One region of the Microbacterium sp. DWRC1-3 genome, then DNA from elsewhere that is predicted to be linked to it. Evidence: predicted binding sites of a transcription regulator. Region 1 holds the regulator's gene; the other holds the start of a gene.
The links. Region 1 encodes LexA, which represses DNA repair genes until DNA is damaged. Its sites were predicted from a motif close to TCGAACANNTGTTCGA; they were not measured.

Region 1 (15,320 bases):
GAGGCCGAGCCCGGATCCGGGAGTGTCTCCGCTCTCGGCGCTGCGCCAGAAACGGTCTGTCGCCGCGGCCGCCTCCTCCGCGGTCAGACCGGGACCGTGATCGCGGACGGTGATCCGGCAGAGCCGGCCATCGCGTCGCGCACCGATCTCGATCTGCGCCCCCTCAGGGGAGAACTTCACCGCGTTGTCGATCACGGCATCCAGCGCACTCTCCACGATCGTCCGATCGGTCACGCTCATCACCGACGAATCCCCCGTGGCGCGCAAGCCGACTCCGCGCTGTGCGGCGACGTCGCGCCACGCGTCGAGGCGCCGGGCGGCGAGGGTCGCGAGGTCGACAGCGGAGATGGCCGAATCCCCGCGTCCGCCGCGCGCGAGGCCCAGCAGCGTCTCGAGGATACGGGTCATCCGTCGCCCCTCCTCCCGTGTCTCCTCGACGTCGTGCTGCCACTGCGTCCCGAGTCCGGTGGCCAGATGCTCCACGCGCAGGAGGAGAGCGTTCAAGGGGTTGCGCAGCTCATGAGAGGCGTTGAGTGCGAACTCCTGCTGGCGTGTCATCACCCGTTCGATCTCGTCGGCCATCCCGTTGAACACCTGCGCCATGCGGCGCAGCTCCGGCGGACCGTCATCCGCCGCGACCCGCGCGTCCATCTCACCCCGCTCGATCGCGACCATCGCCTCATCGAGCCGGCGCACCGGCGACAGCACCCATCGAGCGAGGCGGAACACGAGGAGCACTCCGAGCGCGATGAGCACCAGCGCGATCGCGCAGATGAGCAGGAACTGCTGCAGGATCGCGGCACGCGGCGCCTCGACGTCACCGGTGACCAGCACGGCGCCGATCACGTCTCCGTCGTCGAACACCGGCTCGGCCAGCGCCGCATCCGTGACGGTCCAGGGGAACACGACCGTTGGCTGCTCGGCCCGCCGCCCGGAGAGGGCCAGCCTGACCCTCTCGGCGTCTTCCTCAGGAAGGACCGCCGGATCCTGCTCGCCTGCGGCCCACACGCTGCCGCCGAGATCGAAGACGGTGACCTCGATTCCGTAGACCTCACGGAAGCGCATCACCTCGGCGTCGATCACCGCCGCGCTGCCGGATCGCAGAGCCTGACGCGCGCTCGTGGCGAAGTACCCGAGGTCGCCGAGCTGCTGCGTGTAGAACGCCTGCTGCACGCCGTGGGCGGCGCTCCATCCCGCAGCCCCGCCGAGCGCGGCCAGGATGGCGACGAGCGGTACGAGGAAGACGATGATCAGACGGCGCCGCATGCGTCACGACCCCGCAAGCCGATATCCGACACCACGCACGGTCTCGATGACCCCGCGGACTCCGGTCTTCTTCCTGATCGCGCCGACGTGCACCTCGAGGGAGTGCCCGAACCCTCGCCAGTCGGTGTTCCACACCTCGCGGATCAGGCGCTCCTTCGGCACAGCCACCCCCGGGTATCGGGCGAGGACCGCGACGATGTCGAACTCCTTGCGCGTGAGGTCGATCGGTGTGCCGTCGACGAGGACCTGCCGTGCGACGAGGTCGATCTCCACACCACCGTCATGCAGCAGCACACGGGCATCGGCCTCGGGTCGCATCGGTCGTGTTCTTCTGGTCACGGCCTCGATCCGGGCCAGGAGCTCGTGCACGTCATAGGGCTTGACCACGAAATCGTCGGCTCCGGCCCGCAGCCCTTTGATGCGCTCGGCGACCTGATTGCGCGCGGTCACGATCACGATCGGAACCTCCGAGCGGCCACGGATGCGGCGGCACAGGTCGACACCGTCGATGTCGGGAAGCCCGAGATCGAGCAGGACGACCTCGGTGTCCGCACCCAGCAGGTCCAGAGCTGCCGCTCCGTCCGCCGCGCGCACGGTCGCGTATCCCGATCGAGCGAGGAACGCCTCGAGCGCGCCGGCGACGCGGTCGTCATCCTCGACGATCAGAATCCTCATCGACTCCGTCTCCTGCTTCCTTCGGGGCCGAGAACTCAGCCGGCGGACGTCGCCCGCTGTGCGAAGGCGCTCTCGTAGAGGCACACGCTGGCGGCCGTCGCCAGGTTGAGGGATTCGGCACGGCCGAAGATGGGCAGCTTGAGCACCTGGTCCGCGAGCGCGAGCGCCTCGTCTTCGAGCCCGCGCGCCTCGTTGCCGAAGAGCCAGGCGGTGGGCTCTTCGAGCACGCCCTCGGCGCGTGCTTTCAGCAGATCGTCGCCCTTCACATCGGCCGCGAGGATGCGCAGGCCTGCGGCATGGGCGCGCGTGACGACATCGGCCAGGTCTCCCCCGACCGACACCGGCAGGTGGAAGAGCGACCCTGTCGTGGCGCGCACGACCTTCGGGTTGTACGGATCGACCGTGCGGCCGGTGAGCACGACGGCATCCGCACCGGCGGCGTCGGCAGCCCGGATGATCGTGCCGAGGTTCCCGGGGTCCCGCACCTCCTCGCAGACGGCCACCAGCCGTGGCGAGGAGTCGAAGATGTCGCGGACGGAAGTCGGTGTCTGCTGCACCACCGCGACCAGCCCCTGCGGGGTGACGGTGTCGGCCATCGCGTTGAGGACGTACTCGGTCACGTATTCGACATCGATCTCGGCCTCGGCGGCCTTCGCACGGATGTCGGGGTGCCTCTCCCAGCCGTTCGGCGTCGCGAACAGCTCGACGATCGCCTCGGGACGGTAGGTGAGCGCCTCGCGGACGGACTGCGGACCTTCCAGAAGGAACAGGCCCGTCTCGGTTCTCGCGCTGCGCTTGGTCAGCTTCGCGACGGCTCGGACTCGGGGCGAACGGGGGTTCTCCAGCACGATCACAGTCTAGAGAACGCGCGACTGGTTCCCGCACCATCGGGATAGGGTGCCGGGATGAGCGACAGCCCCACGGTGAACAGCACCCGCCGACGGATCACCCTCGCCGTCGTTGCCGCCGTCACGGTAGGGATCGGTCTCGTCGTTCACCTCGGTGTGAGCGGGATGATCGGCGACATCGTGGGCGATGCCCTGTACGCCGTGCTCATCTACGTGCTCGTCGCGTTCCTCGCCCCACGCCGCCCTCGTCCCGCGATCGCGGTCGTGGCATTCGTGTTCTGCGCCGCCGTCGAACTTCTCCAGCTCACCGGGCTTCCCCGCGAGTGGGCAGCCCTGTTCCCGCCGATCCGTCTCGTCCTCGGCTCGGGCTTCGATGTCCGCGACCTCGCGGTGTACGCCGGCGCGGTCGCCGTGGCGGCCCTCGTCGACGTGGTCGTCACCCGCGCATACGCCGGTTCCGGGCCGACGAACGCCACAGGGCGCCCTCCCGAAGGAGAGCGCCCTGTGTGAAGAGATGCTTACGCAGCCGACTTCGGTGCGTTGACGTCGGAGGGCAGAGCCTTCTTCGCCGTCTCGACCAGCGTCGTGAAGGTCGCCGCGTCGTTGACCGCGAGGTCGGCGAGCATGCGACGGTCGACGGTGACACCCGCGAGGCCGAGGCCCTGGATGAAGCGGTTGTACGTCATGCCGTTCTGGCGAGCCGCAGCGTTGATGCGCTGGATCCACAGACGACGGAAGTCGCCCTTGCGCTTGCGACGGTCACGGTACGAGTAGACCAGCGAGTGGATGACCTGCTCTTTGGCCTTCCGGTACAGGCGCGAACGCTGTCCGCGGTAACCGGAGGCGCGCTCGAGGATGACCCGGCGCTTCTTGTGGGCGTTTACTGCCCGCTTGACTCTTGCCATTTTCCTGTGTTCCTATTCGTGCGTTCGGTGCGCGTCAGCGACCGAGAAGCTTCTTCGCGACCTTGGTGTCAGCCTTCGACAGCACCTGGTCCTGGTTCAGACGACGGGTGCGACGGCTCGACTTGTGCTCGAGGTTGTGGCGCATCCCGGCCTGCTGCTTCTTCAGCTTTCCGCTGCCGGTGATCTTGAAGCGCTTCTTAGCACCCGAGTGGGTCTTCTGCTTCGGCATCTTCTCTTCCTTCGTATGGCGCCTTCTCAGGCGACGGTGTCAACCCGCGGTGCGGGAGTTCTGGGGGCGGGGATCACTCCGCCGGAGCTGCGGCTGCGGGCGAATCGCTCTTCGCGTCGCGCGCCGCCTGCTTCTTGTCGGCACGCTGAGCATCGCGCACGGCGTTCTGCTCCTGCTTCGCCTCGGACTTGCTCTTGAGCGGAGCCACGACCATCACCATGTTGCGACCGTCGATGGTCGGGTTCGACTCGACGGTGCCGAACTCGGCGACGTCTTCGGCGAACTTGCGCAGCAGGCGGACGCCCTGCTCGGGACGCGACTGCTCGCGACCGCGGAACAGGATCATGGCCTTGACCTTGTCGCCGGCCTTGAGGAAGCCCTCGGCGCGCTTGAGCTTGGTCGTGTAGTCGTGCGCCTCGATCTTCAGACGGAAACGGACTTCCTTGAGGATCGTGTTCGCCTGGTTGCGGCGAGCTTCCTTTTCCTTCTGGGCGGCCTCGTACTTGAACTTGCCGTAGTCCATGATCTTGACGACGGGCGGCTTCGAGTTGGGGGCGACCTCGACGAGGTCGAGATCGGCTTCCTGCGCGAGGCGCAGCGCGGCCTCGATGCGGACAACGCCGATCTGCTCACCCGCGGGGCCGACGAGGCGGACCTCGGGGACGCGGATGCGCTCATTGGTACGGGGATCGCTGATGCGGAACTCCTTAGACGATGTGATTCGGCCACCGCGATGCTGTCTGCATCACGGGCGAAATCGGAATCGTCCCCGCCCACCGGCATTCAGACGCCGGCTCCGCACCCTACCTGCCGGGTCCGTCTTGCGAACGGAGCCGGTGGAGTGCAAGACCCGGTAGCCTTGAACGGCAAGCGCGGGTGGGAAGTGAATCCTCTTTCGATCCGGAGCATGACGCTCCGGAGCCCGCCAAAGTCTAACAGAAAGCAAGGCGAAGTGACGAACCAGGCACCGGACGAGGCTGCACGTGAGCGCGAAGAGCGCTGGGCACGGCAGGAGGAGGCCGCATCGTCGGCCACCCGAGACATCGCCGATGTACCCGCTGTCGAGGTGATCACCACCGCCGCCGTGCACCTCATGAGCGCCGCAGCCGTCAAGCTCGGACTCGCCGACGATCCCGACGCCGCGGCGCAGATCGACCTCGACGAGGCGCGCAAGCTCATCAACGCTCTCGCCGGCCTCATCACCGCCGGCGCTCCCGAGATCAGTGACATGCACGCCCGCTCGCTGCGTGACGGTCTTCGTTCGCTGCAGCTCGCCTTCCGCGAGGCATCGACGATTCCCGACCCGATCGGCAAGGGACCGGGCGAGAAGTGGACCGGTCCGGTCAACTAGTCAGGGCTGCAGGATCAGGGGTTCCGCGGTGGAGGGGCCGGGGCAGGCGCCTCCGGTGTGGGTCCAGGCAATCGCCTCTTCAGCCTCGTGGATGAGGGTTCCCTGCGCGTCGAAGAGACGGATGTCGACGTCTTCCGGCGTGGACATGTCGACCATGAGGCTCCACGTCCCGTCGTCCTGACGGAACGTGGAGAACATGTTGGTCGAGGAGGTCTCGTCCTCCCCCGGCGCCGGTGAGCACTCCGCGTCCACGCAGAACTGGACGGCCGCGACCGCGGGGAATGCGCTCACGTCGACGACCGCCCCGTTGATGTAGCCGATTGCCGGGCACGCGGTGAAACAGCCCGTAGTGCCGGTCGCGGCACCACACAGGAGCGCGACCACGGCGAGGACTCGCATCAGACCGCGGAACATGCCCCGATCGTAGCGAAAGCGGTCAGGCGCTGCGGCGGAGCTTCACCGTGAGCGAATCCGCGAGCACGGCGATGCGGTCGTCGGACGCCCAGCGCTGAGCGAGGCGAGAGAGCACGGCGTCGAGCACCTCACGCTCCAGACCGTCGACGAGCTCGAGGATCACGATCAGCTCAGGGCCCCGGAGCCGTGCGTCGGGATCGCCCGCGGCCACCGCCACGTCGATCACGGCCAGTTCGTGCGCCACGCTCTCCTGGAGCGCGGTGAACACCTCGGTGGAGAGGAAGCTCGGCTCCCAGCGGTGCTCCTGAGCGATCGCCCACACCGCGGGGCGCCGGATGACGAACTCGGTCTCGGAGGTCGGGTCGAGCACGATCAGGTCGGTGTCTTCCGCGGAGGCCGCCAACGCGGCGCGGACCGCCTCGACCGGAATCGGTCGCGCGGTCGGATCCCAGGCCTGCATGGCCTGGACGGAGGAGAAGACCGGCTGCACGCGGCGTCCGTCGGGAGCCGCCACCGTCACGATGGACAGCTCCTGCGTCTTGTCGACGGTGAGTCCGTTCGGCGCGACGCCCTCGTCGCCCTTCTCCGCGATGAGCGGCACCAGCACCCGCGCACCCCGGAAGGCGTCGACCACCTCAGCCTGGCTGCCCTGTCCCGCACGGAAGCGAAGGATCGCGGCCAGGAGAGCGGGGTCTGCGGAGCCGTCGTCCCCCGCGTGCGGGTTCGACTCGAAGCTGCGCCCCTCCCAGGGGACGCCGGCCGAATCGCCGTGGTTGTGCGACTCGGGCCCGCAGGCGTGCGCGTCAGTCTCCTGCGACATCCAGTGCCTCAGCCAGCGTGAACGCGCCGGCGTAGAGTGCCTTGCCGACGATCGCTCCCTCGACGCCCAGCGGCACGAGCTCACGGAGCGCGGCGATGTCGTCGAGGCTCGAGATCCCACCGGATGCGACGACCGGCTTCGGGGTGCGCGAGGTGACCTCACGCAGCAGTTCGAGGTTCGGGCCGCGGAGCGTGCCGTCCTTCGTGACGTCGGTGACGACGTACCGGCTGCAGCCGGCGTCCTCGAGTCGCTCGAGCACCTCCCAGAGGTCACCGCCCTCCTTGGTCCATCCGCGGGCGGCGAGAGTCGTGCCCCGCACATCGAGGCCGACTGCGATGGCCTCGCCGTAACGACCGATCACGTCGGCAGCCCACTCCGGGTTCTCCAGCGCCGCGGTGCCCAGATTGATCCGGGTGGCGCCGCTCTCCAGAGCCGCCTCCAGCGTCGCGTCGTCGCGGATACCGCCCGAGAGCTCGATGTTCACGCCCTTGAACTGCTTGATGACCTTGCGCAGGATCGGCGCATTGCTGCCGCGGCCGAATGCGGCGTCGAGGTCGACGAGGTGGATCCACTTCGCACCCTGCGCGGCCCACTCCCCCGCTGCATCCAACGGGTCGCCGTAGCTGGTCTCGGTGCCGGCCTCGCCCTGGGTCAGGCGGACGGCCTTGCCCCCGGCGACATCGACCGCGGGAAGGAGCGTGAGCGAGGGGGACTGCGCGAAGTCGTTCATGGGGTCCTTGGATCGGGAAGCTCTTCGGCCCGGTGCGGGCACGAGAACCGAGGGTAGTCCGCCGGACGGCGGGGAACAAAACGGATGACGCCTGCCGGCGTCGTCAGAGGCTCTGGACCCAGTTGCGCAGCAGCTGGATGCCGGCCTCGCCGGACTTCTCCGGGTGGAACTGCGTCGCTGAGAGCGGGCCGTTCTCGACCGCGGCGAGGAAAGGATCCCCGTAGGTCGTCCAGGTGAGGACGGGCTCGGGGAACGGCGGGATGACGTCGAGCTCCCAGGACTGCGCGGCATAGGAGTGCACGAAGTAGAAGCGCTCCTGCTCGATGCCTCGGAACAGCACGCTGTCGGTACCCGGCTCGACCGTGTTCCAACCCATGTGCGGAAGCACCGGTGCGTTGAGCTGGGTGACGGCCCCCGGCCATTCGCCGAGGCCCTCGGTGTCGTGGCCGCGCTCGACGCCGTGCTCGAACAGCACCTGCATCCCGACGCAGATCCCGAGCACGGGGCGACCGCCGGCCAGACGACGATCGATGATCTCGTCTCCGCCATGGGCGCGCAGGGCATCACGCACGGCCTGGAAGGCACCGACACCGGGCACGACGAGACCGTCGGCCTCGAGAGCGGTGGCGCGGTCGCGTGTCAGCACGGCATCCGCACCGGCGGCCACGAGCGCCTTGACCGCCGAATGGACGTTGCCCGACTCGTAGTCGAACACCGCGATGCGAGGTGCTGCGCTCACAGCGCACCCTTGGTGGAGGGGACGCCGTCGACGAGAGGGTCCAGCGCCTTGGCCTGACGGAACGCACGGGCGAACGCCTTGAACTCCGCCTCGGCGATGTGATGAGGGTCGCGTCCGCCGAGCACGCGCACGTGCACCGTCAGAGCCGCGTTGAACGTGATGGCCTCGAACGAGTGACGCACGAGCGAGCCCGTGAAGTGCCCGCCGATGAGGTGGTGCTCGAACCCGGCGGGCTCACCCGTGTGCACGAGGTAGGGGCGACCGGAGATGTCGACGACGGCCTGAGCGAGCGCCTCGTCGAGCGGAACGAGCGCGTCACCGTAGCGGGAGATGCCGGACTTGTCGCCGAGGGCCTCGAGAATCGCCTGGCCGAGCACGATCGAGACGTCTTCGACAGTGTGGTGCGCGTCGATGTGCGTGTCGCCGGACGCGCGCACGGTCAGGTCGGTGAGCGAGTGCTTGGCGAACGCGGTGAGCATGTGGTCGAAGAACGGTACCGACGTGTCGATGCGACTCGCACCGGTGCCGTCGAGATTCAGCTCGAGCTCGACGGTGGACTCCGACGTGCTGCGCACGCGGCTCGCTGTGCGCGGGGTCAGTGCGGGGGTGCTCATGAAGCCGATCCTATCGAGGCCAGGGCGTCGAGGAACGCGGTGGTCTCGGCCTCGGTTCCGGCACTCACCCTCAGGTGGCCGGGGATGCCGACGTCGCGCACGAGCACGCCGCGGTCGTAGAGCTGCTGCCACGTCGCCTTCGGGTCGGCGACTCCGCCGAACAGCACGAAGTTCGACCACGTCTCGTGCGGCTGATAGCCGAGCGCCTCGAGGGTGGCCGTGATCCTGTCGCGCTGTTCGACGATCTCCTCGACCATCCCGAGCATGACGTCGGCGTTGCGCAGTGCCGCGATGGCCGCTGCCTGGGTGAGGGCGCTCAGGTGATAGGGCAGACGCACCAGCCGCAGCGCGTCGATGAAGGCCGGATCCGCCGCGAGATAGCCGACGCGAGCGCCCGCGAACGCGAACGCCTTGCTCATCGTGCGCGAGACGGCGAGTCGCGGACGCCCTTCGAGCAACGTCAATGCGGACACCGCGTCGCGGGGAGCGAACTCCTGGTAGGCCTCGTCGACGATCACGATGCCCCGAGCCGCGTCGTAGACGGCTTCGACGACGTCGAGCCCCAGCGGCGTGCCGGTGGGGTTGTTGGGCGAGCAGAGGATCACCACGTCCGGGTCGGCGGCCCGCACCTGCTCGGCGGCCTCCTCCGGCGTGATCGTGTAGTCGGGCTGCCTGGTGCCGGCGATCCACCGCGCCCCGGTCCCCTGGGCGATCAACGGGTACATCGAGTACGTGGGTGCGAAGCCGAACGCCGTGCGCCCCGGCCCGCCGAACGCCTGCAGGATGTGCTGGAGCACTTCGTTGGACCCGTTGCCCGCCCAGATTTGTTCGGGGGTGAGCCCGTGCCCCAGATACTCGGCGAACGACTCACGAAGGGTGCTGAACTCCCGGTCGGGGTAGCGGTTGACGTCGCGGATCGCCACGGCGATGTCGTCGAGGATGTCGCTGGCCACTTCATCCGGGATCGGATGTGTGTTCTCGTTCACGTTGAGCGCGATCGGAAGGGGCGCCTGCGGAGCGCCGTACGGCGTCAGTCCGCGAAGATCATCACGTAGCGGGAGATCGTTGAGGGAGAGGGTCACCCTTCCCATGTTAAGCGGCGCCCCGAGTCGATGACGCAAAGTTGCTGCCGCGACGCTGCGGCAGGATCAGTTCACGTACTGGGCCGGGATGGCCAGTGTCTGACCGATCTGGAGCTCGCCGCCACGCAGCAGGTTCATCCGGCTGATCTCACCGATCACGTCGCGCGGGTCGGCGTCGGGGGCGACGCCGGTCGCGATCGACCAGAGCGTGTCGCCCGGCATGACCGTGACGGTCTCGACGCTGACGGCCGCGGCGTCTGCGCCCGAGGCGATCGCACTGCCACCGCTGAGCGCGGCGAACGCGATGCCGACCGCGAGCGGCACAGAGGCGAAGGCCAGCAGCACGGCGCGGCCACGCGTCGTCAGTCGGAGTCGCGTCGAAGGACGGGTCGACGCCGGAATGACTGCTGCGGTGCTGAAGCTGATGCTGCTCATGTGGTGCTCCTTAGCCTGTCCCGGAGCCGTGAAGCCACCGGGGAAGTTGGCGTAGCGTTCGCATTCCCGCCTCGGCCGGGAGCCGTGAATGCGAAGCTACGTACCGAAGATATCTTCGAGTTCGAACATCTGTCAAGTATTCTTCGAAACCCCACCGACGATTAGGCCGACACGCTCGAACAGATCTTCCAGATCGGCCCGATTCTCGGATACGGTTTCGATAAGGACACCCCACCACGGGCCTCCGACATTCGAAGAGGGACGTCGGATCACGCACTGAAGGAGCACCATGAGCGAGAACTCTGCCCCCGAGTCGGAGGCACCGCGCACGCGCCGCCGGAAGAGCCTCAGCCCGAAGCAGATGGCGATCCTCGAGGTCATCCAGAACTCGATCGCGCACCACGGCTACCCCCCGAGCATGCGCGAGATCGGCGACGCCGTCGGCCTCAAGTCCCTCTCCAGCGTCACCCACCAGCTCGGACAGCTCGAGCTCAGCGGCTATCTGCGCCGCGACCCCGGGAAGACGAGAGCCATGGAAGTGCTCATCGATCTGCCTGGCACCAGCACCGAGAGCCCCGCCGACGTGGCGACCCCGGTCGGAGACGCCGCGCTCGTCCCCCTCGTCGGGCGCATCGCAGCCGGCGTGCCGATCACCGCCGACCAGCAGGTCGAGGAGATCTTCCCCCTCCCCCGCCAGCTGGTGGGCAAGGGCGACCTCTTCATGCTCAAGGTCTCCGGCGAGTCGATGATCGATGCCGCCATCTGCGACGGCGACTGGGTCGTCGTCCGCTCCCAGAACAGCGCCGAGAACGGCGAGATCGTGGCAGCGATGCTCGACGGCGAGGCCACCGTGAAGGTGCTGCGTCGCCGCGACGGCCACACCTGGCTGCTCCCCCGCAACTCCGCGTTCGAGCCCATCCTCGGTGATGAGTCCGTGATCCTCGGCAAGATCGTGGCAGTACTGCGCGCGGTCTGAGACGAGACGGCACGATGAAGCCCCTCCCGGGAGCCGGGAGGGGCTTCGTGTCGTCGGGCGACGGATCAAGACCGCGATGCTCCCGTCCTGACGCACAGGCGTCCGCCTTCGACGCCTAGGCTCGAAGCATGTCGTCGTCCCCCTACGGTTCCTGGCCCTCGCCCTTCTCCGCGGCCTCCGTCGCGGCCTCCTCTCCGCGCATCGACGGAGCCCGCTTCGTCGGTGCGGAGATCTGGTGGGGTGAGTCGGTACCCGCCGAGAAGGGACGCGTGACGGTGCGGAGTTCTTCCGGCTCCGAGATCCTCCCCGCCCCCTGGAGCGCGCGCTCTCGCGTGCACGAGTACGGCGGAGGCGCCTGGACAGCCGATGAGCACGGCACGCTGTTCTTCGTCGACGCAGGAGACCAGCGGGTGCGCCGCCTGAGCGTCGGAGCCGAACCCGTCGCCCTTACCGCCCCGGGCCCCTCGCACGGCGGTCTGCGCGTGCAGAACGGCCGCCTGCTGGCCGTGCGCGAAGACCTCTCGACCACGCCGCACATCCGCTCGGTCGTCGAGATCCCGCTCGATGGATCCGCCGCCGAAGACCCGTCCGCGATCAGGGTGATCGTGCAGGGAGACGGCTTCTTCGCCCACCCCGCCCTCTCTCCCGACGGCACCCGCGCAGCATGGGTCGGCTGGGAGCGAGGACGGATGCCGTGGGAGGACGCGCACGTTCAGGTCGCAGAGGTCCCCGGCGGGACGCCGCACACGATCCCCTCGCGGGCGGCGCTGCAGCCCGAGTGGCTCAGCGACGCGGAACTAGTCTTCGCCGACGATCCCGACGGTCGCTGGGCTCTGCAGCGCATCACACTCGACGGGGTGACTCCCACCGGGCCGGCGCGACCGTTCGCCCCTGCCGGCGCTCCTGTCGATGCCGACACCGGCTACGGGCTGTGGGTGCTCGGCAACCGCTGGTACCAGCCGCTCGACGACGGCCGCATCGTCGCCGTCCGTACGAACGGCCGCGACGAGGTCGTCGTGATCGATGCCGACGGCGGCGTGAGCGTGATCGACCTCCCCGGTGACGGCCACGTGAGCATCGATGCCGTCGACGGCACCAGGGTGCTCCTCTCCGGCAACGGCTCTCGGGCGACGGCGGGCCTGTGGTGCGTCGACATCGAATCCGGCGAGTTCATCGCCGTGCGCGGCGGCGAGCCGGTCGATCCGGAGTGGATGCCCGCGTCCATCCCGATCGAGATCGAGGGTCCCCGCGGCGCGGTGCACGCATTCGCCTATCCTCCGGCCAACCCCGACACGTCGGCGCCCGACGATGAGCGCGCACCCTACGTCGTGCTGGTGCACGGCGGACCGACGGCGCACGTCACCGGCGCGGCGTCCGCGGCGATCGCCTTCTACACGAGCCGGGGCATCGGCGTGCTCGACGTGAACTACGGAGGATCCACCGGCTACGGCCGCGCCTACCGCGAGCGTCTCGACGGCCAGTGGGGCGTGGTCGACGTCGATGACGTGATCGCGGCCGCCCGCGGACTCGCCGACGCCGGACTCGCCGACCCCGCCCGCATCGCGATCCGCGGCGGTTCGGCAGGTGGCTGGACCGTGCTGTCGGCGCTGGTCCGCGGTGGTGCCTTCGCCGCCGGGATCAGCCGCTACGGCGTGGCCGACCTGCGCATGCTGGTGGCGGAGACGCATGACTTCGAGGCGTCGTACATCGACGGCCTGGTCGGACCGCTCCCCGAGTACGAGCATCTGTACATCGAGCGTTCGCCGCTCACCCACACCGATCGCATCGATGTGCCCGTGCTGCTCCTGCAGGGTGGGGAAGACCGCGTGGTTCCGCCGTCGCAGTCCGAGGCGATCCGCGATGCGCTCGCGACCCGCGGCATCGACCACGAGTACGTCCTGTACCCCGCCGAGGGGCACGGCTTCCGCAGCGCGGAGACGATCGTCGACGCCCTCGAACGGGAGCTGAGGTTCCTCGGCCGCGTCTTCGGGTTCGAGCCGCGCCTGTGAGGGCCGGGGACTACTCCCCTACGCGGTTGCGCAGCCGCATGGCGCGGTCGGCCTCGCGGGTGTCCTGACGCTCGCGCAGGGTCTGGCGCTTGTCGTATTCGCGCTTGCCCTTCGCGAGAGCGATCTCGACCTTGGCGCGACCGTCCGAGAAGTAGAGCTTCAACGGGATCAGTGTGTATCCGCCTGCTGACACCGCGTGCGCGATCTTGGCGATCTCCTCGCGGTGCAGCAGGAGCTTGCGGATGCGCTTGGCCGAGTGGTTGGTCCAGTGCCCCTGCGAGTACTCGGGGATGTGCACGGAGTCGAGGAAGACCTCGTTCCCCTTGACGAACGCGTAGCCGTCGCTGAGGTTGGCGCGTCCCTGACGCAGTGACTTGACCTCGGTGCCGGTGAGCACCATCCCCGCTTCGTACGACTTCTCGATGGTGTAGTCGTGACGTGCGCGACGATTGGTCGCGATGACCTTCTCTCCGCGTTCCCTGGGCATGATGCTCTCCTGTTGCCGTGATGAGCTCGATCGATCGATCCGACCGAGCAGCCTTTCAGGCTATCAGGTACGCAGCCAGCGTCGGATCGCGAAGCCGGCCGAGAGCGCGGCGAGGATGACACCGATGCCGATCAGCACGGGAACCACGAGCGCGGCATCCTGCATCGTCACCCATGTCGTGATGAACGGAACCCGGCCCCGAAGGTAGCCGTTCACTCCGAAGTGCACGCCGGCCACGACCGCGGCGCTGGCCAGGGCGGAGCCGAGGAAGGCCGCGAACACGCCTTCGAGGACGAACGGTGTCTGGATGAAGCGGTTGGACGCTCCGACCAGGCGCATGATGCCGATCTCCTTGCGTCGGGCATACGCCGACAGCCGGATGGTGGTTCCGATCAGCAGGGTGGCCGCGATGAGCATGAGGACAGCGATGCCCACCGCGATGTATGTCGCGACGGTCAACGCGGAGAACAACGGCTCGAGGTATTGGAGCTGATCCTTGACCTGCTCCACACCGGCCTGTCCGCTGAACGCCTCGGCGAGCACCTGCGACTGGCCCGGGTCCTTCATGGTGACGAAGAACACCTCGAAGGCTTGGTCGGGCGTGAGTACGCTCGCCTGGTCGGCGCCGAGCTGATCGACGAGCTTGGCGTAGGTCTCTTCCTTGGTGTCGAACGTCATCGAGCTGATGAGCGGCTTGAGCGCGTCGCCCTCGAGCTGTGCACGGACGGCGGCGACCTGCTCCTCGCTCGCGGCGCCGTCGAGGCAGGTCTCGGATTCCGAGACCGCCGAGCACATGTACACCGCGACCTGGGCGCGTTCGGCCCAGTAGCCGCGCATGACGCCGATCTGTCCCTGCATCAGGATCGCCGCACCCACGAACGTCAGGGAGACGAAGGTGACGAGCACGACGGAGATCACCATCGAGATGTTCCGCCGGAGCCCGCCCAGGGCTTCGGTCAGGATGAGTCCGATTCTCATGAGGTCGGGCCCACTTCCTCGTCGTCTTCATCGGAGAGGCCGAGGCGATCGGCGACTCCGAGCTCGGCGACGTCGACCGTCGGCAGCGTGATGGGGTGTGTTCGCGGGCGGATGACCGCCGGAGGTTCGACGGCGGCGGGAGGCTCCACGACGTTCGCGGCAGAATCAGCGGCCTGCGAACGTGCGGGCTCGGGGGGCTCGACCGTGCGCGGGGCCGGGGGAACCACGGTCTCCCCGTCGCGGTCGACCGCGGCCGCGGCCTTGCGCTGCGTGCTGAGCTCCTCCGCCAGGGCGGCACGCACCATGGAGAGGTCTGCGGTCTGACGCTGTACTTCCTGCACGGCGGTGAGCGCGGCCGCTGCCGCGGCCCCACGCACCTCCTCCGGGACGAGGCGCGGGATGTTGGAGGTGTCGCCGTACCCGCCGTGCACCTCATCGCGAACCATCTCGCCGTCACTCAGCTCGATCACGCGGCGCTGCATCTGGTCGACGAATCCGGCTTCGTGGGTGGCCATCAGCACGGTGGTGCCGCCGGCATTGATGCGGGCGAGCAGCTGCATGATGTCGACCGAGGTGGCGGGGTCGAGGTTTCCGGTCGGCTCGTCGGCGAGCAGCACCTGAGGACGATTGACCAGAGCGCGCGCGATCGCGACGCGCTGCTGCTCGCCGCCGGAGAGCTCGTGCGGCATCCGCTTCTGCTTGCCGTCGAGACCCACGAGCGCCAAGGCCTCCGGAACAGCCTGCTGGATGAAGCCGCGCGAC
Region 2 (15,320 bases), on a different contig from region 1:
CGTCCGGCGGCGGTGGCGGTCATGGAACTCCTTGTGCGAGCGGTGGCGGGGCGGTTCAGGGGCCTTCGGGGTCGACGATGCCGCGGTCCGCCCAGAACGGTGCGACCAGTCGACGCAGTTCTGCGACGCCGACACGATCGACCAGGTCGACGGCCGCGAGGTTCGCGCGCAGCTGGGCGACGCTCGACGCCCCGAACAGCGTCGTCGTGAGCGCCGGGTGCGTGAGGGTGAAGGCGATGCCGAGCTGCGCCGGAGACGCGTCGAGCGAATCCGCGAGTGCCGCGAACGCCGGGACATCGGCGAGGATACGCCCGCGGATGTCGCCGGGGTCGCGACCGATCTGGCGGTCGCCGTTCACCTTGCCCGCCAGGATGCCGCCTTCGAGGCAGTCCGAGGCCTGCAACGTCAATCCCTGCTCCCACAGGCCGGCGAAGGGCGCTCCGTCCGGGATGGCACGTCGCGAGACGCTGTACTTCAGCTGCGCGATCTGCGGGCCGGGCACGTCTTCGTCCGTCGCGATGTCGATCAGTGCCTGGATGCTCGATGCCGACCAGTTGTTCACTCCCCAGGCACGGATGATCCCGGCATCGGTCAGGCGTGCGAGATCGAGCACGAGGTCGCGCAGATCCAGGTCGTCACGGCGCAGGTCTCCCAGGATCACGAGGTCGGCGTGCTCGACGCCCACGCGCATCAGGGCGTTGTCGAGCTGGGGGCGAAAGCCCTCCGCGTCGAACGTCTCGAGCCAGAGCTTCGACGACAGCAGCCACTCCTCACGGTCGAGGCCCGCCGCGCGCACCATGGCCGAGAAGATCACGTCGGTGAACACCGGTGGGGCACCCGGTGCGGAGTAGACCCCGACATCGAAGAGGTTCACGCCGCGATCCACGGCCTCGCGGAGCATGGCCACCGCGTCGGCGAAGTCCATCCGGTCATAGGTGTGCCAGGAGCCGAGCGAGAACAGCGAGGAGTGCAGGCCGCTGCGCCCGATCTCACGGCGCGGAAGGGGAGTGGTCATGGTCGTCCTCACAGACTCGGGTCGATGACGGCCTTGACCTCATCGAGATGGTGCATGCGGGCGATCTTCGCCGAGGCCTCCGCGAGGCCGACGGGGGCGCTGAAGAGGTCATCCCACGGGAAGCGGTCGGCGAACGCCGCGAAGAAGTCGACGGCCCTGGCGTAGTCGGAGATGTCGCCGTTGAGGGATCCCACGACAGTGAGCTCCTTGCCCATGATCGTGCTGAGGGCGAATCCGTCTCCTGCCGGTCCGGTCGAACCGACGATCGCGATCGTGCCGCGCTGGGCGGCCATCCCGACGGCGTCCGGTCCCACCCCTGGGGCCCCGGCGAAGTCGAAGACGTGGTCGGCGCCGCGTCCGTTCGTCAGCTCCAGGACCTGGTCGACCACGGGACCGTCGCGGAAGTCGACGACGACGTCTGCGCCGAAGCGCCCGGCCAGCTCCAGGCGCGCGGACGGTGCTCCGACGGTGATCACCTGGCCGGCGCCGGCGATCTTCGCGACGGCGGTGGCGAAGATGCCCAGGGCCCCGGAGCCCTGGATCACGACGCTCGATCCCGGGCGGATGCGTCCGGCACGCTCGAACGCGCGGAGCACGGTCTTGGCGGCGCATCCCGCCATCGACGCCCACGTGTCCTTGACAGCGGAGGGGAGCAGCAGTTTCGCGGCGCCCGGAGTGACGTAGGCGTAGGCGGAGAGACCCGCGGTGGCGAAGGGGTGCACGTCCGCGCGCTGGAGGAAGCCGTAACCGCGGTGGGCGCACGCCACCGGTTCGCGCAGCACGACGCAGCCGTGGCATTCGCCACAGGTCGATTCCGACCAGCCGATGCGGTCGCCGGGGGAGAGGGTGCGGCCGAGGGCGTCACGGGTGTCGGGGCCGGTGGCGACGATCTCGCCGACCATCTCGTGGCCGAGCACCATGGGGAGCATGCCGGGGAAGGTCATCTTCCCCTCCCAGATCTCGATATCGGTGCCGCACAGGGTCGTGCAGGTGATGCGCACCAGGGCGGCACCGGGTTCGATCTCGGCGGGGAGCGGCAGCTCCTGCAGGGTCAGGGGCTCGCCGTGGGCGGTGAGGACGGCGGCGCGGGTCGTGGTGGGCAGTTCTGCGGTGCGGGTCATGGTGTCGTCTCCGGGGAACGGTCAGACCAGGAGCTGTCCGCCGTCGACGGCGACGCAGACCCCGGTGATGTGGCTTGCGGCGTCGCTCGCGAGGAACAGCACGAGCGGGGTGACCTGGTCGACCTCGGCGATCGAGCCGAGCGGGATGCGCGACTCCCAGGCCGCACGGGCATCGGGGTTCGACGCGAAGTCGGCGGTCAGGGGAGTGAGCACGGGACCGGGGGCGACGGCGTTGACGCGGATCCCCGATCCGGCGAGTTCGATGGCGGCCGTGCGGGTGAGGGCATCGACCGCCGCCTTGGTGGCTTCGTAGTGGCCCAGACCCGGGGTGGGCTGGCGGGCGCCGATCGAGGAGATGTTGACGATCGAGCCGCCGCCGGTCGCCGCGAGCAGGGCGCCGAACGTGCGGAGCATGAGGAAGGTGCCGCGGACGTTGACGCGCAGGGCGGCATCGACGGCCTCGACGGGCACCTCCTGCAGGGTGCCGCCGCCCGCGACGACGCCGGCGTTGTTCACCAGCACGTCGAGTCCGCCCGCGGCGGAGAGTCGATCGGCCGCCGACTGCACGGAGGCTTCGTCGGAGATGTCGAGGTGCACGGCCGTGGCGCCGAGCTCGTTCGCGACGCTCTGCACGGCTTCCGCGTTCACGTCGCCGATGAACACCTCATCCCCGGCCCGTGCGAACGCGGCGGCGATGCCTCTGCCGAGGCCTGAGGCTCCACCGGTGACGAGGATGCGGCGGGGGGATGCGGTCATGTTCGTCCTCACTGACGGGTGCTGCGACGGGGTGACTCCGTTATATTCTACAAACATAGAAAAAACAACCCTGTGTCAGAGAAGACGAAGGAGCCTTCATGCCCGAATCGACATATCCCCGCACGGCACTGCAGGGTGGAGGGGTGCCGGTGCCTCCGCTGGCATTGGGGTCGTGGAACACCTGGGACCGGATGTCGAAGGATGAGGCGGTCGCGCTGATCCGGAGAGCCACGGAGCTCGACGCCGGACTCTTCGACATCGCGTACTACAACATGGGTCCGCATGCCGAGAACTCGAGGACCGACATCCTGTTCGGCGAGGCGCTGCGGGCGAGCGGCGTCGATCGCGACGACATCACCCTGTGCGGCAAGCTGTGGCTGTGGGACTGGCCGAACCAGGGATTTCGCCGACAGCTCGTCGAGTCGCTCGGGCGGGCCGGCCTCGAACGCTTCGACACGGTGGTGGTCGGCGACTACGGGGAGGCGCCCGACATGCCGCGCCTCGTCGTCGAGGTGAACGCGCTGATCTCGGAAGGCCTCGTCGACAGCTGGGGCATCAACAACTGGCAGATCGCCCACACCAGGGAGGCTCTCGAAGAGGCGGAGACGCAGGGGGCTGTCGCACCGGCGTTCGCACAGCTGAAATACGGCATCGCGCGTCGGTCGATGGCCGAGGGGGAGGCGTACGGGGCGTTGTTCGATGCGGGCGTGCTCACCCTGCAGGCGTCCGACGTCTTCGAGGGAGGGATCCTCGCCACCGGCCGGCTGCCCGAGCGGAAGATCGGCGCGGATGTCGGAGGGATCCGTGAGCAGATCGCCGCGATCTACCCCGAGGTCGCGCGGGTGGCCGCCGGATTCGGGGTCACCCCGGCAGCACTGGGCATCGCCTTCTGCCTCTCGAACCCCGCGACCGCGAACGTGCTGTTCGGTGCCTCCCGGCTCGCGCAGCTGGAGCAGAACCATGCGGCACTCGCGCTGGCGCTCGCGCATGGCCCCGAGGTGCGTGCGGCGCTCGCCGGGTGCTGGGTCGACCGTGACGTGCGCGCCGACGGTGTGTGGTGAGGTCGGCTACGCCTCGCGCTCGTGAGCGAGGGCTACGGCACGCTCGAACGTCGAGACGATGACCTGGCGTCGGTCGGTGCGGTAGTCCTCGTCCGGTTCGAGCTCGTCGATGTAGTCGTCCCAGACCCGGATGTACCGGTCTCGCCAGCCCTCGAGCGTGCTGCTCGACGGGAACGTGGCACCCACTCGCCCCGCGGACCCGATGTCGGTGAGGATCTCCAACCACGCGGGAGCCATGGCTCCGCCCCATTCGTCCGGCTGCAGCTCGGTGTCGTCCTCCTCATCGGCGAACACCTCGGTGATCTTCGCGATGAGCTCGTCGGTGATCTCGCTCAGTGCGTCGGCGACCGTGTCGTCGTCGAAGTTTCCCGGTCCCCACGTGCCCATGTCTTCCTCTTCCTGTCGGCTGTTGCGGTCGGACCCAGTGAACCATGTGAGCGTGGTGTCGGGCGGAGGGTCAGCGGCAGAATGCCGGCATTTGTTCGAAGATAAGTTCGAATGTCGAGAGGTGATTCGGTAAAATCGAATCATGTCGAAGCTGGTCGAGTTGCACGAGGCGATGTCCCGCCTCGATGCGGCATGGGCCGACGCCGATGGATCCGGTGAGCTGTCGCGAGAGCAGCTGATCGCCGTGAGCGCATCCATCGGGCTGCTGCAGCGGCGGCTGGATGCGGTGCACATCGAGGTCGCGGCATGCATCTCGCGCGAGTCTCGTCCCGAGTTGGGTGCGGAGGGTCTCGCGAAGCAGCAGGGCTACCGGAATCCGGCGACGTTGATCGCGGCGACCGTCGGCGTCTCGCGTGGCGATGCGACCCGGCTGGTGAAGGTCGGAGAGGCGGTCGCGCCGCGCGAGGATCTCCTCGGGGCGCCTCTGCCGGCGAAGTATCCGAGAGTGCGTGAGGCGCTCGGGTCCGGCGCGCTGAGTGCTCAGGTGGCTGCCGCGATCATCGCCCTGCTGGATCGGTGTCGCGTCTCGGCGGGCCCGGTGCGGGTCGCCGAGGCGGAGTCTCTGCTGGTGGAGAAGGCGGTCGGGCTCGCTCTCGACGACGTGCGCAAGCTGGTCGTGAGGGCCGAGGCGTGGCTGGACCCGGATGGGGTGGAGCCGCGCCTGGAGGAGCAGCGTTCCCGCCGAGCTTTGACCATTCATGAGCGCGACGGGATGGTGCATCTGAACGCCGTCCTCGACGCCGAGACCGCCGCTCCTGTCGTGACGGCCATCCGCGGCTACGTGACCGCCGCGTTCGCCGCGCGAAAGAACGCGGCCGCGCCGGACGCGCCGGACGCCGATCGTCGCACCGTGCCGATGATCCAGGCCGACGCTCTCTCCGTGTTCGCGGGCCACGTTCTCGAGTGCGACGCCCGGGTGCCGTTGGCGGGTGCGACCGTCGTGGTGCGGATGAGCCTCGACGACCTGGAAGCCGGCGCCGGTTCCGCTGAGATCGACGGAATCGAACAGCCGGTCAGTATCGGCGCGGCGCGGCGGATGGCCGCAGGCGGGGGAGTGATCCCCTGCGTGCTCGGTGCGGCGAGCGAAGTGCTCGATTGGGGTCGGGAGAAGCGCCTGTTCACGCGCTCGCAACGGTTGGCGTTGGTCGAGCGGGATGGTGGATGCGCCATGTGTGCGCTGCCGCCCGAGATGACGAAAGCGCATCACATCCGATGGTGGAGTCGAGATCACGGTCCGACGGATCTCTCGAACGGCGTGCTGCTGTGCGAGACCTGCCACCATCGGATCCATGACAACGGGTGGGATATCCGTATCGATGGCGGTGGGAGCCGAGGCAGGGTGTGGTTCCTCCCACCGGCCACGGTCGACCCTGCGCGGGCTCCGCGCCTGGGTGGCAGGGCGCGCTTCGACATCGCTGCCTGAACGCGCTGCCGCCTGCGCGTCTCGCCGGCGACCGGCGCTCCACCATGCCTGCACGCTCGGACAAGCCCGGTGCGCGCCGGGGCATGAGCGGGGCCGCCAGGGAAGCGAAAGGCTCTTGCGCTCTTTTTCCACGCATGTAGACTAACCAGCGCGACACATCGAGGTGACGCCGGATCCGGTCTCCGGTCAGCGGCACTCCGAGCCTTCTTCACCACCCTTGCACCCGAGAGAAGGAACCATGAAACGAATGCCCCTCGCGCTCGCCGCAGCCGTGGCCGCGACCCTCGCGCTCACCAGCTGCAGCGCAGGCGCAACACCCTCCCCGTCCGACGGCAGTGCTGCCGACGGCCCCGACGCCCTCAACATCGGCAACTTCCTCGACGTCACGTCGTGGGATCCCTCGCTCGCCGACATCGGCTTCGACGGCCCCTACCTCTCCGCCGTCTACGATGCCCTGATCGCTCTGGACGCGGACGGCAAGCCGGTCCCTTCCCTCGCGACCGAATGGACCGTCGCCGACGACGACCTCAGCATCGACCTCGACATCCGTACCGACGCCGTGTTCAGCGACGGCACCCCGGTCGACGTCGACGCCGTGATCACGAGCCTCGACTACCTCAAGCAGGGCGCGCGCTCCGGAGAGGCCTATCTGAACGTCTCCGCCTTCGAGAAGGTCGACGACGACACGGTTCGCATCCTCCTCACCCAGCGCGACGACACGATCCTCTACTTCATGGGGCTGGGCCGCAGCTACGTGGTCTCTCCGGCAGCGATCGAGGCGGGAACCCTCGGCAGCGAGCCCATCGGCTCCGGACCCTACGTCCTCGACGGCGACACCAGCATCGCCGGCGCGGAGTACCACTTCACCAAGACCACCGACCACTGGGACGCCGAGGCCTACCCGTTCACCGACCTCGCGATCTTCCCGATCACCGATGCGACAGCGCGGCACAACGCCATGCTCAGCGGCCAGATCAATGTGCAGTACGGCGACGTCGCCAACCTCGAGCAGGCGAAGCAGCAGGGCTGGAACACCGCGGAGCGCGTCTCCGGCTGGGCGGGACTCGTCATCACCGATCACACCGGAGCCAAGAGCGAGCCCCTCGGCAAGCTCGAGGTCCGGCAGGCGCTGAACTACGCGTTCGACGGTGCCGCGATCCTCGCCGCCGTCGGCAGCGGTGCCGGCGTCGCCACCAACCAGGTCTTCCCGGACGGCGGCACGATCAACGATCCCGCCCTCAACGAGACCTACGCCCACAACATGGACAAGGCCAAGAAGCTGCTGGCCGACGCGGGCTACGCCGACGGCTTCGAGATCTCCATGCCGATGTCGCCGATCTTCGAGATGTGGAAGCCCTCGGCCGAGCAGGCGCTCACCGAGCTCGGCGTGAAGGTCACCTGGGACAACATGCAGATGCCGGACTACCAGCTCAACGCGCCGAACTACCCGATGTTCATCTCGTTCCTCGCGATGGACGGCAACGACGTGGCGACGGTCGCGCGCCAGGTGACCAGCGTGCAGTGGTTCAACCCCGCACCCGACTACGCCCAGAACGAGGTCATCGCCCCGCTCGTCGAGAAGGTGCAGACGGAACGCGGCGAGGCGCAGACCGACGCCGTCGAGGAGCTCAACAAGGCGCTCGTCGACCAGGCGTGGTGGTCTGTCTGGTACCAGGCGAACAACATCTACTACACGGCCTCCGGCATCCAGCTGCAGCCCATCGTCGGGATGATGTTCCCCACCCTGCGCTACATCACCCAGGGCTGACGCCCGTCGGGGCGGCCGCGACGTCGGCCGCCCCGGCATCCTCCCCCTCCGACCCCTCCACCCCCGAGAGGTTTCCATGCTTGTGTTCACGGCGAAGCGGGTGCTGTCCGGCATCCTCCTGCTCGTCGCGGTCTCGATCGGCACCTTCTTCCTGGCGCACCTCGCCATCAGCGACCCGACCGCATCGCTCCTCGGTACGACGGCGAGTCCTGCGCAACAGGCGGCGCTGGCCGAGAAGATCGGCCTCGACCGTCCGCTCCTGGTGCAGTTCTGGGACTGGCTGTCGCATGCCGCGCTGCTCGACTTCGGCGTCTCCTGGCGCAACTTCCAGCCGGTCAGCGCGCAGCTCGCGATCAAGGTCCCGGTGACCCTCTCGGTCGTGACCTTCGCGACGCTCATTACCGCGGTGGTCGGCATCGCCTTCGGCATGATCACGGGTCTGCGCCCCGGCACCTGGTTCGACCGCGTCATCAAGGGCATCTCCGTCGTGCTGTTCGCGCTCCCCGGCTTCTGGGTCAGCCTCGTGCTGGTGATGTGGCTCGCGGTGCAGCTGAAGTGGTTCCCCGCAGTGGGCTACGTGCCCCCGACGCAGTCCGTCGATGGGTGGCTGCGCTCCATCACCCTCCCGGCGATCTCGCTGGCGCTGGGCGGCATCGTCGCCGTCGCGGAGCAGCTGCGCAACGCCGTCATCGCGCAGAGCAGGCAGGACTGGGTGCGCACGCTGCGCAGCCGGGGACTCTCGACCGCCCGCGTGAACCTGCACATCCTCCGCAACGCCTCACCCGCGACGCTCACGGTGATCGCGCTGATGTTCGTCGGACTCCTCTCCGGCGCGATCGTGGTCGAGCAGATCTTCAGCCTCCCCGGTCTCGGCCAGCTCACCAACCAGTCCTCGCAGAACGGCGACATCCCGATGCTCCTCGGCATCACGGTCATCTCCGTCGTCTTCGTCGTCCTCATCAACCTCCTGCTCGACCTCGTGCTCGGCTGGATCAACCCGAAGGTGCGCGTCGCATGACCACGACAGACATCCGCGTCGCCTTCGATCGGGCAGCACAGAAGCGCCGATCGAGCCTGTTCCGGCGCTTCCTCCGCCACCCCGGCGGCTACATCCCGCTCGCGATCTTCGTCCTCATCGTGCTCGTCGGCATCTTCGCGCCGCTGCTCGCGCCGATGGATCCGAACTTCGTCGATCTGTCCGCCGCCAAGGCCGCGCCGGGGCCGGAGCATCTGCTGGGTGGCGACTCCACCGGTCGGGACATCCTCAGCCGCCTCATCTACGGCACCCGCACCACGCTCTGGGGCGCGCTCATCACGATCGTGACCGCACTCGTGATCGGCGTGCCGGCCGGCGTCGCCGCCGGCTACTTCGGGGGAGCGTTCGACAGGGCCGCCACCTGGATCAGCGATGCGCTCCAGTCGATCCCCGGCATGATCATCCTGCTCGTCGTCGCCGCCGGCTCCCGCAACAACTTCGAACTGCTGATGGCCACGGTGGGTGTCTTCATGGTGCCGGGCTACTTCCGCATCGCCCGCTCGCAGACGCTCGCCGTGCGCGGCGAGCCCTACATCGACGCGGCGCGCGTCTCCGGTCTGTCAGACGGGCGGATCATCTTCCGCCACGTGATCACGGCCGTGTACCCGCCCGTCATCATCCAGACGGCCCTGACCGCCGGGATCGCGATGGGCATGCAGGCAGGGCTCCAGTTCCTCGGCATCGGCGACTCGAACGTCCCGAGCTGGGGCGCCATGATGCTCGAGGGCTTCCGACTCATGCTCACGTACCCGCTCATGCTGCTGTGGCCGTCGGCCGCGCTCGGACTCACGATCGCCGTGCTCGCGATCATGGGGTCGACCCTCGCAGAGCTCGTGCAGGTGCGGACGCCCCGGGTCGCCCGGCGAAAGCGCGATGAGGTCGCAGCGATGCCCGTCAGTGCTCCGACCGGCAGCGCTCACCACTCGGCGGAGGGGTCCGCGCTGCGGGTCGAGAACCTCCGCGTCGTGCACGCCACGCCGACCGAGGAGACGGAGGTCGTGCACGGCGTGACCCTCGACGTCGCGCCGGGCGAGGTGGTCGGCATCGTCGGCGAATCGGGATCCGGCAAGTCGCAGACCGTGTTCTCCGTGCTCGATCTCCTCCCCGCGACGGGGCGCGCCACCGCCGACGCCATCTGGGTGGGCGGGGTCGATGTCACATCGTCGACCCCGAAGCAGCGCCGGGCCCTGCTCGGGCGGACGATCGGCTACGTGCCGCAGGAGCCGATGAGCAACCTCGATCCGTCGTACACGATCGGTCATCAGCTCATCGAACCGCTGCGCCGCACACAGGGGCTGAGCAGGTCGGCCGCGAAGGAGCGCGCACGCGCGATGCTCGTGCGCGTCGGCCTCACCGACCCGGACCGGGTGATGCGCAGCTACCCGCACCAGGTGTCCGGGGGGATGGCGCAGCGCGTGCTGATCGCCGGTGCCATCGCCGGCAAGCCCTCACTCCTCGTGGCCGACGAACCCACCACGGCGCTCGATGTCACGGTGCAGGCCGAGGTGCTCGAGCTGCTGCGCGAGCTGCAGGCGGAGTACGGCATGGCCCTTCTCATCGTCACGCACAACTTCGGCGTCGTGGCCGACATCTGCGACCGCGTGATCGTGATGCGCAGCGGCGACATCGTGGAGTCCGGTCCCGTCGACGCCCTGTTCGCCTCCCCGGCCGAGCCGTACACGAGGGAGCTCATCGCCGCCTCGCTCGACGACGCCGTCGGCCGAGACGAACTCGACCGCACCACGACGGGAGTCCCCGCATGAGCCCCCTCCTCGAAGTGAACGACCTCGTCGTGGAGTACGGCCGCGGACGGCGGGCGTTCCGCGCCCTGCGCGGCGTCTCTCTCGACATCGCACCGGGGGAGTGCCTCGGCCTGGTCGGGGAGTCGGGATCGGGCAAGTCCACGCTCGGCAAGGCCATCCTCGGGCTGGCTCCGGTCACCGCCGGCAGCATCCGCTTCGACGGGCAGGAGATCAGCCGTCTGAGCCATCGCGCGCGCCGAGCGCTCGCCGACGACGTGCAGGTCGTGTTCCAGGACCCCTACGGCTCGCTGAATCCGGCGATGACGATCGGAGACATCCTCGCCGAGCCCCTTCTCACGACGGGGATCGGCGCCAGGGCCGCCGAGACGAAGGTGCGGGAGATGCTCGATCGCGTGCGCCTCCCGTCGGCGGCCATGGATCGCTATCCGAGCGAGTTCTCCGGTGGGCAGAGGCAGCGAGTGGCCATCGCCCGTGCGCTGGTGCGCGGCCCGCGCCTGGTCGTGTGCGACGAGCCCGTGAGCGCGCTCGACCTCACGACCCAGGCGACGATCCTCGATCTGTTCATCGAGCTGCAGCGCGACACCGGCGTGGCCTACCTGTTCGTCTCGCACGACCTCGGCGTCGTGCGCAGAGTCTGCCATCGGGTGGCCGTGATGTATCGCGGCGAACTCGTCGAAGTCGGTGCCGGGGAGCAGGTCACCCGCGCTCCGCAGCATCCGTACTCCGAGCGGCTCCGTCTGGCATCGCCCGTCGCCGATCCGGCTGCGCAACGCGAGCGCCGTGCCCAGTGGCTCGCTCTGCGGGAGGTGCGCGATGCGGCGGTACGGTAGCTCCAGGCCGGAACACTCCACGCAGCAGAATCGGCCGGAAGGACGTCATGCCGAAGATCATCGACCACGACCAGCGTCGACGGGACATCGTCGACGTGGCCAAGAGCATCATCCTGAAGGGCGGGTTCGAGGCGGCGACGATGCGCAGCATCGCGGCCGAGGCCGGATTCGCGAACGGAGCGCTGAAGCACTACTTCCCCGGGAAGGAGAGCATCGTCGCCGCCACGTTCGAGACGGTGCTGCTCGAGCACGACACCTGGCTCCAGCAGTCGATCTCCGAGGGTGCGACGCCCGAGCGGATGCTGCAGCAGGTGCTCGAGGGCACGCTGCCCAGCAGCGTCGGCGAGATCGCGAGCGGGCGGGTGCTCCTCGCGCTGTGGGAGTACGCGATGTCGAACGATCAGCTCACGGAGCTGTACCGCACGCACCTCGGGCGGTGGCACGCGATGCTCGTCGAGCGGATGGAGGCGGCGCGCGATGCGGGCGCCATCCGCGATCAGGACTACGCGGCACTCGCGAACGAGTTCATCTCGGTCGCCGTGGGGGCGACCGTGATCAACCTCATGTATCCCGAGGGCGAGCGCATCGCCGACTATCAGGACTACATCCAGCAGTTCCTGGCGCGACTGCGCTGATCGCGAGGCGCCGCATTCGAGAGAAAGGCGTCTCATGACCGTGTCCCTGTCCGTCACCCACCGCCCCGGCCAGGGGCGTCCTGTCGCGTTCCTGCACGGCCTCGCCTCGCGGGGTTCCGTGGACTGGCCGGATCGGGAGTGGGAGGGTGTGCTCGGAGAGCGCCCGCGTATGGTGATCGATCTGCCGGCGCACGGCGACAGTGTCGCGCTCGGCTCCGCGACGACATCGGTCGTGCTCGACACCATCGCATCGTCCATCGGTGCGGAAGAGGTCGACCTGGTCGGCTACTCGCTCGGGGCACGGCTCGCGTGGGACCTGGCCCACCACCCCGGTGTCGCGGTCCGACGGCTGGTGCTCGGTGGACTCAGCGCGGGGGAGCCCTTCGCGTTCGTCGATCTTCCGGCGGCTCGAGCGGCTCTCGCGGGCGCCCGCTCGCCCCGGGACCCGCTCACGGGCATGATCGTCCAGATGGTGTCGATGCCCGGAAATCGTCCTGCCGACCTGCTCTCGCTGATCGAGGGCCTGGCGGCGGAGCCCTTCGTCCCCGGCCACAGCGCGCCCGCCGTGCCCGTCCTGCTGCTCGGCGGGGCGGACGACGAGATGGCGGCGGGGATCGATGATCTCGCCGCGATGCTCCCCGATGCGCGAGCGCGGCGCGTGCCGGGCGATCATCTCTCGGCCCTGCACACAGCGGAGTTCCGCAGGGCTGCGCAGGAGTTCCTCGCGGCGTGAGCCCCCTCTCGCGGCCGGCTCTTTCATGACTTTTATTTCCAACATTTGTAGACAAATTGAAAGGCTCGTTCATGACTGACATTCCCACCGCCGATGCGGCGCGGATCCTCGACATCGCCACCGGCTACATGGCCTCCAAGCAGCTCTTCCAGGCCAGCCGGATCGGGCTGTTCGCCGCGGTGGCCGACGGGGCCGACACGGCGGGCGAGATCGCCGAGCGGTGCGGGGTCAGCGAGCGCATCGCGGCGCTGCTGGCCGACGCCATGGCCGCGAAGGGTCTGCTGATCCGCGCCGCGGGGCGCTATGAGCTCGCCGACGCCGCCGCCGCGTACCTCGTCGGCGAGGAGGCAGCGATCGACCTCGCGCCGTTCCTCACCTTCCTCGACGAGATCAGCTACCCGCACTGGCTGCAGTTCGCGCACACGGTCGACACCACCGAGCCGGGCGATCTGCAGATGGACGACGCCCGCTGGGCGACCTTCATGGCGGGCGTCATGACGTACAACCGCCTGCACGCGCAGGAGTTCGGTCGTCTCGTCGACCTCGAAGGCGCGACCAGGGCACTCGACTTCGGTGGGCTCTCCGCCGAGTTCGCGCTGTCGGTCATGGCGAAGAACCCCGCGTTGCGGACGACCTTCCTCTACGCCCCCGGCTTCGAAGACGGCATCGTCGAGGCGGTGGCGGCCGCCGGGATGCACGATCGTGCCGCGGTCGAGGTCGGTGGCACCGCGACCACCGCACCGGAAGGCGAGTACGACGTGGTGTTCGCCAACCACGTCATCCACCGCTTCTCCGCGCAGGAGAACGCGCAGATCTTCCGCAACCTGCGCGCGGCTGCCGTCGAGGGGGCGACCCTGACCGTGCTCGACTTCTTCCTGGACGAGGATGCGGAGCAGCGCGGCCTCGACGCGCTGCACGCGGGGGAGTACCTGGTGATCGACGGCACCGTCGTGTACCCCGAGGCGGAGGTGCGCGGATGGCTCGCCGACGCCGGGTGGTCGGTGCGCGACAAGGTGGCCCTGCCCGGCAGCCCGCGGGTGCTCGTGGCGACCGCGGTGTGAGACTCGCCCCGGCATCGGACGCGATCCGGTGCCGGGGCACACGACTGGTCCGAGGGGGATCAGAGGCGGGCGGCATGTGAGAGCATGCCGCCCGCCGTTTTCGTGTGCGACCCCTCGGCGAGGTGTGGGCAGGCCGGTCGGCCGCGGGGCGGTTGGCCGCGGGGCGGTTGGTCGCGGGTGGGCCGGTCAGTCGCGGGTGAAGACCGTGCGCCCGTCGACGATCGTGCGGGCGACCCCGATCGTCGCGAAGTCGCGGCCGGGGGTCAGCGGGTCCTCATCGAGCACCGTGAGATCGGCGACCCTGCCGACCTCCAGCGACCCCTTCCACGCGGAGGCGCCGTCCTGTCGGGCGGCCTCGACGGTCATGGACCGCAGCAGCCGGTTCCTGCTCTGCGCGTCGTCGGCGATCCCTGCAGCGGTGAGGAGGGCGAGGGAGGCATCGAGCCCGAGTCGCCAATCCGGGCTGGCGATGGGGGAGTCGCTGGTGACCGTGGTCAGGGCGTCGGAGGTCAGCATCTCGGCGAGCGGCCAGGCGGTGGCGAGCCGGGCCTCTCCGAGCTGCACCGCTGCCCAGGAGTGCGTGTGCGCCGCGATCAGCGGCTGCACGGCGAACCCCGCACCGATCCGCCCCATCCGGGCGATCTGCGCGGTCGTTGCGAGGTCGCCGTGCACGACGTAGTGCGGCCCCGCCGGCGTGGGGTGATCGCCGTGCCGTCGCTCCAGCACGGACAGGAACTCGGCGATCGAGCGGTCTCCCGTCGCATGCACGGCGATCTGCATTCCGCGAGCCGAGGCGAGTTCGAGCATGCGTCGGAAGGCGGTGCGGGCGTCGGGTTCGCCACGGGTGAGCAGGCCGCCCGTCGTGCCGTCGGCATAGGGCTCATCGACCCAGGCGGTCGCCAGGGGTGGGATGCCGTCGGCGAAGATCTTCACTCCGGGGACCGCGAGCCACCGGGCATCCGAGGCGGGGGGAGGGGTGCGGATGCCTCTCTCGAAGTCGGCGAGGGTGCTCTCCCCGTCGATCGTGCCGAACAGCCGCAGCAGGGTCACGCGGGAGGTCTGCGCGCGTTCGCGGTGCAGCTCGAGATAGGTGTCGAGCATGTCGGAGCCGAAGCATCCCGTCTCGCCGTCATCCTCGCCGGGGCCGATCCCGGGTTCCGTGTAGCTGGTGATGCCCAGTTCGGCCAGCAGCGCCCACGCCCGCCGCAGCGCTGTGCGGCGCTCTCCTGCGCTCGACACGAGCCGCCCGGATGGCTGCTCCTCGGGGGGAGTGTCGGAGAAGAAGAGGTGGGGCCACCGTGCGCCCAACCATGCGGCGTGCAGGTGGGCGTCGTTGATGCCGGGGATCACCGTGCGTCCATCCAGCTCGACCACGGCGCGGGCATCGAGGGATTCCGCATCGTCGCCTCGGGCGATGATCACCCCGTCACGGACGGCGAGAGCTCCGACGATCGCATCCGAGGGGTCGAGGGTGTGGATGCGGCCGCCGCGGATGATCAGATCGGCCTCGTCGCCGTGGAGTGACTGTGTCATTATTCCACCAGTGTAGACGTAAAATGACGACGAAGAGGAGCAGCTCGAGCAGACGCCGACGAGGGCTGGTGATCAGTGTCCGCCGCCGAACTCGATCATCCCCACCCCGACGGCGATCAGCGCGACCCCGACGGCCAT

Region 2: ACP699_RS06015 (DUF222 domain-containing protein) is a predicted target of LexA. The motif match lies at 4,436-4,451, and genes of this name have one in related genera.

Annotation. Positions count from the first base shown of each region.
Region 1 covers NZ_JAFCUS010000002.1:970,276-985,595, reverse strand. The annotation lists gene ACP699_RS17430 (sensor histidine kinase) at 1-1,266, opposite strand, end outside; gene ACP699_RS17425 (response regulator transcription factor) at 1,270-1,941, opposite strand; gene ACP699_RS17420 (TrmH family RNA methyltransferase) at 1,977-2,789, opposite strand; gene ACP699_RS17415 (DUF2809 domain-containing protein) at 2,847-3,299, shown strand; gene rplT (50S ribosomal protein L20) at 3,308-3,694, opposite strand; gene rpmI (50S ribosomal protein L35) at 3,729-3,923, opposite strand; gene infC (translation initiation factor IF-3) at 3,997-4,620, opposite strand; gene ACP699_RS17395 (DUF1844 domain-containing protein) at 4,876-5,274, shown strand; gene ACP699_RS17390 (hypothetical protein) at 5,275-5,688, opposite strand; gene ACP699_RS17385 (SseB family protein) at 5,711-6,508, opposite strand; gene priA (bifunctional 1-(5-phosphoribosyl)-5-((5-phosphoribosylamino)methylideneamino)imidazole-4-carboxamide isomerase/phosphoribosylanthranilate isomerase PriA) at 6,492-7,238, opposite strand; gene hisH (imidazole glycerol phosphate synthase subunit HisH) at 7,342-7,977, opposite strand; gene hisB (imidazoleglycerol-phosphate dehydratase HisB) at 7,974-8,591, opposite strand; gene ACP699_RS17365 (histidinol-phosphate transaminase) at 8,588-9,673, opposite strand; gene ACP699_RS17360 (LysM peptidoglycan-binding domain-containing protein) at 9,740-10,108, opposite strand; gene lexA (transcriptional repressor LexA) at 10,398-11,084, shown strand; gene ACP699_RS17350 (S9 family peptidase) at 11,213-13,093, shown strand; gene smpB (SsrA-binding protein SmpB) at 13,104-13,580, opposite strand; gene ftsX (permease-like cell division protein FtsX) at 13,644-14,558, opposite strand; gene ftsE (cell division ATP-binding protein FtsE) at 14,555-15,320, opposite strand, start outside.
Region 2 covers NZ_JAFCUS010000001.1:1,254,182-1,269,501, reverse strand. The annotation lists gene ACP699_RS06045 (alpha/beta hydrolase) at 1-23, opposite strand, end outside; gene ACP699_RS06040 (aldo/keto reductase) at 56-1,015, opposite strand; gene ACP699_RS06035 (zinc-binding dehydrogenase) at 1,024-2,136, opposite strand; gene ACP699_RS06030 (SDR family NAD(P)-dependent oxidoreductase) at 2,158-2,892, opposite strand; gene ACP699_RS06025 (aldo/keto reductase) at 2,991-3,953, shown strand; gene ACP699_RS06020 (DUF4259 domain-containing protein) at 3,960-4,340, opposite strand; gene ACP699_RS06015 (DUF222 domain-containing protein) at 4,483-5,823, shown strand; gene ACP699_RS06010 (ABC transporter substrate-binding protein) at 6,062-7,591, shown strand; gene ACP699_RS06005 (ABC transporter permease) at 7,668-8,609, shown strand; gene ACP699_RS06000 (dipeptide/oligopeptide/nickel ABC transporter permease/ATP-binding protein) at 8,606-10,390, shown strand; gene ACP699_RS05995 (ATP-binding cassette domain-containing protein) at 10,387-11,220, shown strand; gene ACP699_RS05990 (TetR/AcrR family transcriptional regulator) at 11,268-11,855, shown strand; gene ACP699_RS05985 (alpha/beta fold hydrolase) at 11,890-12,588, shown strand; gene ACP699_RS05980 (methyltransferase family protein) at 12,660-13,649, shown strand; gene ACP699_RS05975 (amidohydrolase) at 13,836-15,182, opposite strand; gene ACP699_RS05970 (DMT family transporter) at 15,255-15,320, opposite strand, start outside.